2 linked regions of the Tahibacter amnicola genome follow. The protein of the gene in region 1 interacts with the protein of each later gene in a pairwise test. Links are inferred from orthologs where the notes say so. Each region holds a gene or a part of one and is shown in the gene's direction. Other genes may lie near its edges.

What was found. Proteins that work in one complex are often made in the same cells at the same time.
Region 2: the proteins of secD (region 1) and pheT interact in binary tests that used the Escherichia coli proteins (3 or more experiments, as listed by UniProt). The link is inferred for Tahibacter amnicola from one-to-one orthologs.

What each region holds. Positions count from the first base shown.
Region 1 is NZ_CP104694.1:5,449,088-5,452,551, reverse strand. What follows is about bases 2-2,993. They hold secD (protein translocase subunit SecD), read left to right. Parts: upstream 2-563; coding sequence 564-2,423; downstream 2,424-2,993. Other genes in these bases: secF (protein translocase subunit SecF), read left to right, coding at 2,443-2,993; yajC (preprotein translocase subunit YajC), read left to right, coding at 2-505. Also shown: more of yajC, read left to right, coding at 1-1; more of secF, read left to right, coding at 2,994-3,459. UniProt on the Escherichia coli protein: Part of the Sec protein translocase complex. Interacts with the SecYEG preprotein conducting channel. SecDF uses the proton motive force (PMF) to complete protein translocation after the ATP-dependent function of SecA.
Region 2 is NZ_CP104694.1:1,849,089-1,852,673, forward strand. The notes cover bases 1-3,031. They hold pheT (phenylalanine--tRNA ligase subunit beta), read left to right. Parts: upstream 1-343; coding sequence 344-2,719; downstream 2,720-3,031. Other genes in these bases: pheS (phenylalanine--tRNA ligase subunit alpha), read left to right, coding at 1-241; N4264_RS07705 (integration host factor subunit alpha), read left to right, coding at 2,721-3,023; N4264_RS07710 (MerR family transcriptional regulator), read left to right, coding at 3,001-3,031. In the rest of the region: more of N4264_RS07710, read left to right, coding at 3,032-3,357.

The sequences.
Region 1 (3,464 bases):
GGACGGCCTGCAGGCTGCGCCGGCCGGGGCGGCCATACGCTTGAACCAGCCCCGGCGGGCCCCCATGCCCTGCACCGCGGTGCGCCTGGCGGTGACGCGTGGCATAATCCGCGACCTTTTGTATGCTCGGCGTTTCCTTGTCCGGGCAATAACCAGCGAGAGAATCATGGAATTCTTTATTTCCAGCGCGTCCGCGCAGGCGGCAGGCGCTCCGGCCGGAGCGGCCGGCGGCGGCTTCGGCTCGATCATCATGATGGTGGTGATGTTCGGCTTCATCTATTTCCTGATGCTGCGTCCACAGATGAAGCGCGCCAAGGAACAGCGGGCCATGCTGTCGGCCCTGGCCAAGGGCGACGAAGTGGCCACGGCCGCGGGCCTCCTGGGCAAGGTCGAGGAGATCAGCGAGTCGTACGTCAGCATCGAGATCGCCCCGAACGTGACGGTGAAGCTGCAGAAGCATGCGATCACGGCAGTCCTGCCCAAGGGCACGCTGAAGTCGGCCTGAGGCGTTACGCGCACATCGATACCGCGGCCATCCGCGGCACACCCCTGGGATTCAAGGCATGAACGAGTTTCCCCGCTGGAAATACGCGCTGGTCGTACTGGCGTTGCTGGTCGGCTTCATCTACGCCCTGCCGAACCTCTATCCGAAGCAGCGCGCCGTGCAGGTGTCCGCCAATCGCGGCGCCACGGTCGACGTGGCGCTGAAAGAGAAGGTGCAGGGCATCCTGGAGTCGAAGAAGGTCGCGTTCACCTCGATCGACCTGACAAACGACCGCCTGCTGGTCCGCCTTGCTGACCCGAACCAGCAGATCGCCGCCGGTGACAACCTGCGTTCGGAGCTGGGCAACAACTACACGGTTGCGCTCAACCTCGCCTCCACCGTTCCCAGCTGGCTGGCGGCGATCCACGCCAACGGTATGCCGTTCGGCCTGGACTTGCAGGGTGGCGTGCACTTCCTGATGGAAGTTGACCATGCCAGCGTGATCGAGAAGCAGGAAGCCCACTACGTCGACGAAGTGAAGAACATCGCGCGTGAGAAGGGCATCCGCGGCATCAGCGCCAATCGCGGTGCGCAGGGCGTGGTGATCACCGCCCGTTCCGAGGCCGATCGCGAGAAGATCTCCGCGGAAATCAGCCGCTCGTTCGGCAGCGAGGTGGTCCTCACCAACGGTGCCACCACGGGCGATGCGTTCGGGCTGAATCTGCGTATTTCGCCGGCCAAGCTCGACGAAGTGGCCAAGAACACCATCTCCCAGAACATGAGCACGCTGCGCAATCGTATCGGCGACCTGGGCGAACCGGTGATCCAGCAGCAAGGCAATTCGCGCATCGTGGTGGAGCTGCCCGGCGTGCAGGACACCGCCGCCGCCAAGCGCCTGCTCGGCGCTACGGCCAGCCTGGAATATCGCGCGGTCGACGAGGCCGGCAATGCCCTGGACGTGGCCAATGGCGCGACGCCGCCGGCGGACGCCAAGCTCTACAAGCTGCGCGAGAGTGGCGCGCCGATCCTGCTCAAGAAGAAGGTGATCGCCTCGGGCGACGACCTCGTCGGCGCCACCGCCATTCTCGACTCGCAGTCCGGCACGCCGGGTGTGAGCGTGCGCCTGAGCAGCCGCGGCGGCGACCGCATGCTCGAATTCACCATGCAGAACGTCGGCAAGCCGATGGCCGTGGTCTATACCGAGCGTATCCCCGAGGTGTCGATCGTCGACGGCAAGGAAGTGAAGTCCTCGCGCGTCAAGGAAGAAGTGATCTCGGTGGCGAACATTCGCGGCGTCTTCAGCTCGCAGTTCCAGACCACGGGCCTTGACAGCATGCAGGAAGCCAACGATCTGGCCCGCCTGCTCAACGCCGGTTCGCTTGCGGCGCCCGTCGATATCGTCGAAGAACGCGTGATCGGTGCCAGCCTCGGTGAAGACAACATCCGCAAGGGCCTGGTCGCCGTGCTGATCGCGGTCGGCCTCGTGGTCGTCTTTGTCGGTCTCTATTACAAGATGTTCGGCCTCATCGCCGACGTCGGCCTGCTGCTGAACCTGGTGCTGCTGGTGGCTATCCTGTCGATCTGCCAGGCCACCCTGACCCTTCCGGGTATCGCCGGTATCGTACTGACACTCGGCATGGCGATCGACGCCAACGTGCTGATCTGCGAGCGCATCCGCGAGGAACTGCGTAACGGGTCGAGCCCGATGGCTGCCATCAGTGGGGGTTACAACAAGGCCTGGGCGACGATTCTCGACGCCAACGTGACCCACCTGCTCGCGGCGCTGGGCCTGATGGCCTTCGGTTCCGGCCCGATCCGCGGCTTCGCCATCACCCTGTTCATCGGCATCATCACGTCGATGTTTACCTCGGTCACCGTCACGCACGTGCTGGTTGGCCTGATCTTCGGCGGCCGCCGCCTGAAGTCCCTGTCGGTCTGAGCTGGGGAGTACGCGCATCATGGAACTGTTCAAGTCCGACACCAATTTCGACTTCATGGCGTTGCGCAAGGTCAGCCTGACCTTGTCGGCCATCCTCTGCGTGATCGCCGCGGCGATCATCTTTGTCCGTGGTCTCGACTACGGCCTGGATTTCACCGGCGGTACGCTGGTCCAGGTCACCTACGAGAAGGACGCGGATATCGCCGAGGTGCGCAAGGCCGTCGAGGATCACGGCTTTGCGGGCGCCGTCGTGCAGTCGCTCGGCAACACCAAGGAATACGCCATCCGCATCAAGCCGCACGAAGGCGATGCCGACGCGGCCAAGGCCACCACCGACGCGGCCAAGCCAGCTGAGGGCGAAGCCGCCAAACCAGCCGACGCGGCCTCGAAGGAAGCTGACAAGCTGGCCGGCGAAGTGCTGAAGGCGCTCAAGACGGCGCGCCAGGACGTCACCATCCACTCCAGCTCGTTCGTGGGACCGCAGGTCGGTGAAGAGCTGCGCAGCGACGGTCTGGTCGCGGTGCTGTTCGTCATCCTCGGCATCATGGCTTACCTGTGGTTCCGCTTCGAACTGCGCTTCGCTATCGCGGCGGTGGCCAGCGAAATCCACGACACGCTGCTGACGGTGGGCATCTTCGCCCTCACGGGTCGCGAATTCGACCTGCCGGCGCTGGCGGCCGTGTTGTCGGTCGTGGGTTACTCGATCAACGACAAGGTCGTCGTGTTCGACCGCGTACGTGAAATCTTCCGTTCCTCGCGCAAGGGCGAGCCGTACGAGATTCTCAACCGGTCGATCAACTCGACCATGTCCCGTACGATCATGACCGGCCTGACCACCAGTCTTGCGGTTGGAACGCTGTACTTCGTCGGCGGCCCGGCGCTGCAGAACTTCGGCCTGATCATGCTGATCGGTATCTTCGTCGGTACGCTGTCGTCGATCTTCTTCGCCAACCCGGTGCTGTTGTGGCTGGGCGTGTCGAAGCAGGACCTGATGCCGGTCACGCGCGAAGATCCTGAGCTGGCGCGTCGTCCCTGACAGAA
Region 2 (3,585 bases), 3.6 Mb from region 1 along the record:
GCCATCGGCCGAAGTGGATATCCGCTGGGACCAGGCCGATGGCAGCGAACGCTGGCTGGAGGTGCTGGGCTGCGGCATGGTGCATCCCAACGTGCTGCGCAACTGCGGCATCGATCCGGAGCGCTACACCGGCTTTGCCTTCGGGCTGGGTGTGGAGCGCTTCGCCATGCTGCGCTATGGCGTGAAAGACCTGCGTCAGTTTTTCGAGAACGACCTGCGCTTCCTCAAGCAGTTCGCCTGAGCGACGGTGCGACAAGGTCGAGCGATTCCGCAGGCGCATGCCGCGCGCGGGATTGATCCGCGGAACCCACTGGCGGGATCTGGCCCGCCGACAGGATAGCGAATGAAATTCAGTGAGAACTGGCTGCGCGAACTGGTCAATCCCGGTGTCGATCGCGCCGAGCTGTGCCACCGCCTGACCATGGCAGGTCTGGAAGTCGAAGGCGTCGAGGAGCTCGGACGCGGCCTGGACGGCGTTCTGGTCGGCGAGATCGTCGAGTGCGAAAAACATCCCAATGCGGACAAGTTGCGTGTTTGCAAAGTAACCATTGGGGCGGAAGTGCTGCAGATCGTGTGCGGAGCGCCGAATGCTCGCCTTGGTCTCAAGGCGCCGGTCGCGACGATCGGAGCCAACCTGCCCAACGGGATCGCGATCAAGCAGGCCGCATTGCGAGGGGTCGAGTCCTTCGGCATGTTGTGCTCGGCCAAGGAGCTGGGAATCGATGCGGATGCCTCCGGCCTGATGGAGCTGGCCGCCGACGCGCCGACCGGGCGCGCGCTGGCGGAATACCTTGCCTTGCCGGACGCCAGCATCGAACTGAAGATGACGCCCAATCGCCCGGACTGCCTGGGGCTCACGGGGCTCGCCTACGATGTGGCCGCACTGTTCGGCGCGCCGCTCAGCCTGCCCGCCGCCGCGCCCGCGCCGGTGTCGGGAACCGCGACCCGTGACGTGCGGCTCGAGGCCGGCGCCGATTGCCCGCGCTACCTCGGGCGCGTCATCGAAGGTATTGATGCGACGGCGGTGTCGCCGTTGTGGCTGGTTGAGCGCCTGCGACGTGCTGGACTGCGCCCGATCAGCCTGGTCGTCGACATCACCAACTATGTGATGCTGGAACTGGGCCAGCCGATGCACGCGTTCGACAATGACCACCTGCAGGGCGCCGTTGTCGTGCGCCGTGCCACGGCTGGGGAAACCGTGACGCTGCTCGACGGCAATCCGGCCACGCTGGATCCGGGTTTCCTGGTGATTGCCGACGATGCCCGGGCGCTGGCGATTGCCGGCGTGATGGGCGGGTTTGATTCGCGCGTCACCACAGAAACGCGCAACATCTTTTTCGAAAGCGCCCATTTCGCGCCGCCCGTCATCATGGGGCGTGCGCGCAAGCTGGGCATGCATACGGACGCTTCGCACCGGTTTGAGCGGGGCGTGGATCCGGCCCTGCCGCGCGTTGCGATGGAGCGTGCCACGGCGCTGCTGACGCAGATCGCCGGCGGAACCCCGGGGCCGATCACCGAAGCGGTACTGCCGGAACACCTTCCGCAGCGCCCCGCCGTTGGCTTGCGCAGGGCGCGCCTGGCGCGCGTACTCGGCATGCAGGTGCCCGACGCCGAAGTCGAGCGCATCCTCGGCGCGTTGGGTATGCAGGTCGAGTCCACGGCGGATGGCTGGAAGATCACGCCGCCCTCGCGGCGCTTCGACATCGAGATCGAAGAAGACCTGATCGAGGAAGTCGTCCGCGTGCATGGCTACGACCGGGTGCCCACCTGCGCGCCCAGCGGCCAGCTCAAGCTGGGTCTTCCGCCGGAATCCGTCGTGGCCGCGTCGCGTTTGCGCGAGCACCTGGTGGCGCGCGGTTACCACGAGGCCGTGTGCTACAGCTTCGTGGCGCGTGAGTGGCTGCAGCGCTGGAGCCAGGACACCGGTGCCGTCGCGCTCGCCAATCCCTTGAGCGCCGAACTGGCCGTGATGCGCACGGCCTTGCTGCCGGGCCTGGTCGAGGCCTTGCGCCACAATCTGAACCGGCAGCAGGAGCGGGTGCGCCTGTTCGAGAGTGCCCGCGTATTCCACCAGGGTGCGGAGGGCCCGAACGAGACGCGCCGCCTGGCGGCGGTGGTCTGCGGCCGTGCCCAGCCGGAGAGTTGGACGGCCGACAAGCGCGCCGTCGACTTCTTCGACATCAAGGCCGACCTGGAAAGCCTGCTGGCCCTGTCCGGGAAGGCGGGGGCGGTGCGCTTTGAACCGCTCGATCGTCCGGATTTCCACCCCGGCCGCAGTGCCGCCGTGGTGGTCGACGGCGTTTCCATCGGTGTCGTGGGCGCCCTGCACCCGCGGCTGGCGAAGGCGCTGGACCTGGACCAGGACGTCTACGCGTTCGAGGTCGATTTCGACGCGCTGGCCGCCGGTCGGCTGCCCTCGGCCGCCGAGCTGTCGAAGTTTCCGATGGTTCGTCGCGACATCGCCGTGGTCCTGCCCGATTCCACGCCGTGGTCGACCGTGCAAGCGGTTGTCCGGCAGGCGATCGGCGAGGCCCTGACTGGCCTTGTCGTGTTCGATCAGTACGTCGGCGCAGGCTTAGGTTCGGGTACAAAGAGCCTCGCTATTGGCTTGATTTTGCAGGACAGTTACCGCACTCTTACGGATCAGGACGCAGACCATTTTGTGAATTCGGCGGTGGCTGCCCTGGAACGCGAATGCGGGGGACGGTTGCGGGGGTAGCATGGCGCTGACCAAGGCAGAAATGGCAGAGCGACTTTTCCTGGATGTAGGCCTCAACAAGCGCGAGGCCAAGGAATTCGTCGACGCGTTTTTTGATGTCGTACGTGAGGCTCTGGAAAAAGGGGAGCAGGTCAAGCTGTCGGGTTTCGGCAACTTCGACCTGCGCAAAAAGAATCAGCGCCCCGGACGCAACCCTAAGACCGGCGAGGAGATCCCGATCTCCGCGCGGCGTGTGGTGACGTTCCGGCCCGGACAGAAGCTGAAGGTCAGAGTCGAGGCCTATGCTGGATCAGGGCAGCAATAACGAGCTTCCGGTCATCCCGGCCAAGCGCTACTTCACCATCGGTGAGGTCAGTGAGCTGTGCGGCGTGAAGCCGCATGTGCTGCGCTACTGGGAACAGGAGTTCAGCAATCTCAAGCCGGTCAAGCGGCGCGGGAACCGCCGCTATTACCAGCGTCATGACGTGTTGATGATTCGCCAGATCCGCTCGTTGCTGTACGACCAGGGCTTCACCATCACTGGCGCGCGTCAGCGGCTGGATGGTCAGCAGCAGCGCAATGAAGTGAGCATTTCCAACCAGATCGTTCGCCAGGTGCGGATCGAGCTGGAAGAAGTGCTGCAGATCCTGCGGCGCTAGCCGCAGGTCGCACCCGGATCGCCGTTCGCGCGCCTGCTGACCAGCGGGTGGCGTTGGCGTCCGCCGGCCGGCAATCCGGCCGTGGCGACAAAGCAACGAATTTGCCCGTCCCGGCAGGCACGGCCAAATTCTTCTGCTACAATCGCCGACCTTTCCGCAGTACCGAGTCATGTCGGGGCGTAGCGCAGTCTGGTAGCGCACCTGCCTGGGGGGCAGGGGGTCGTGGGT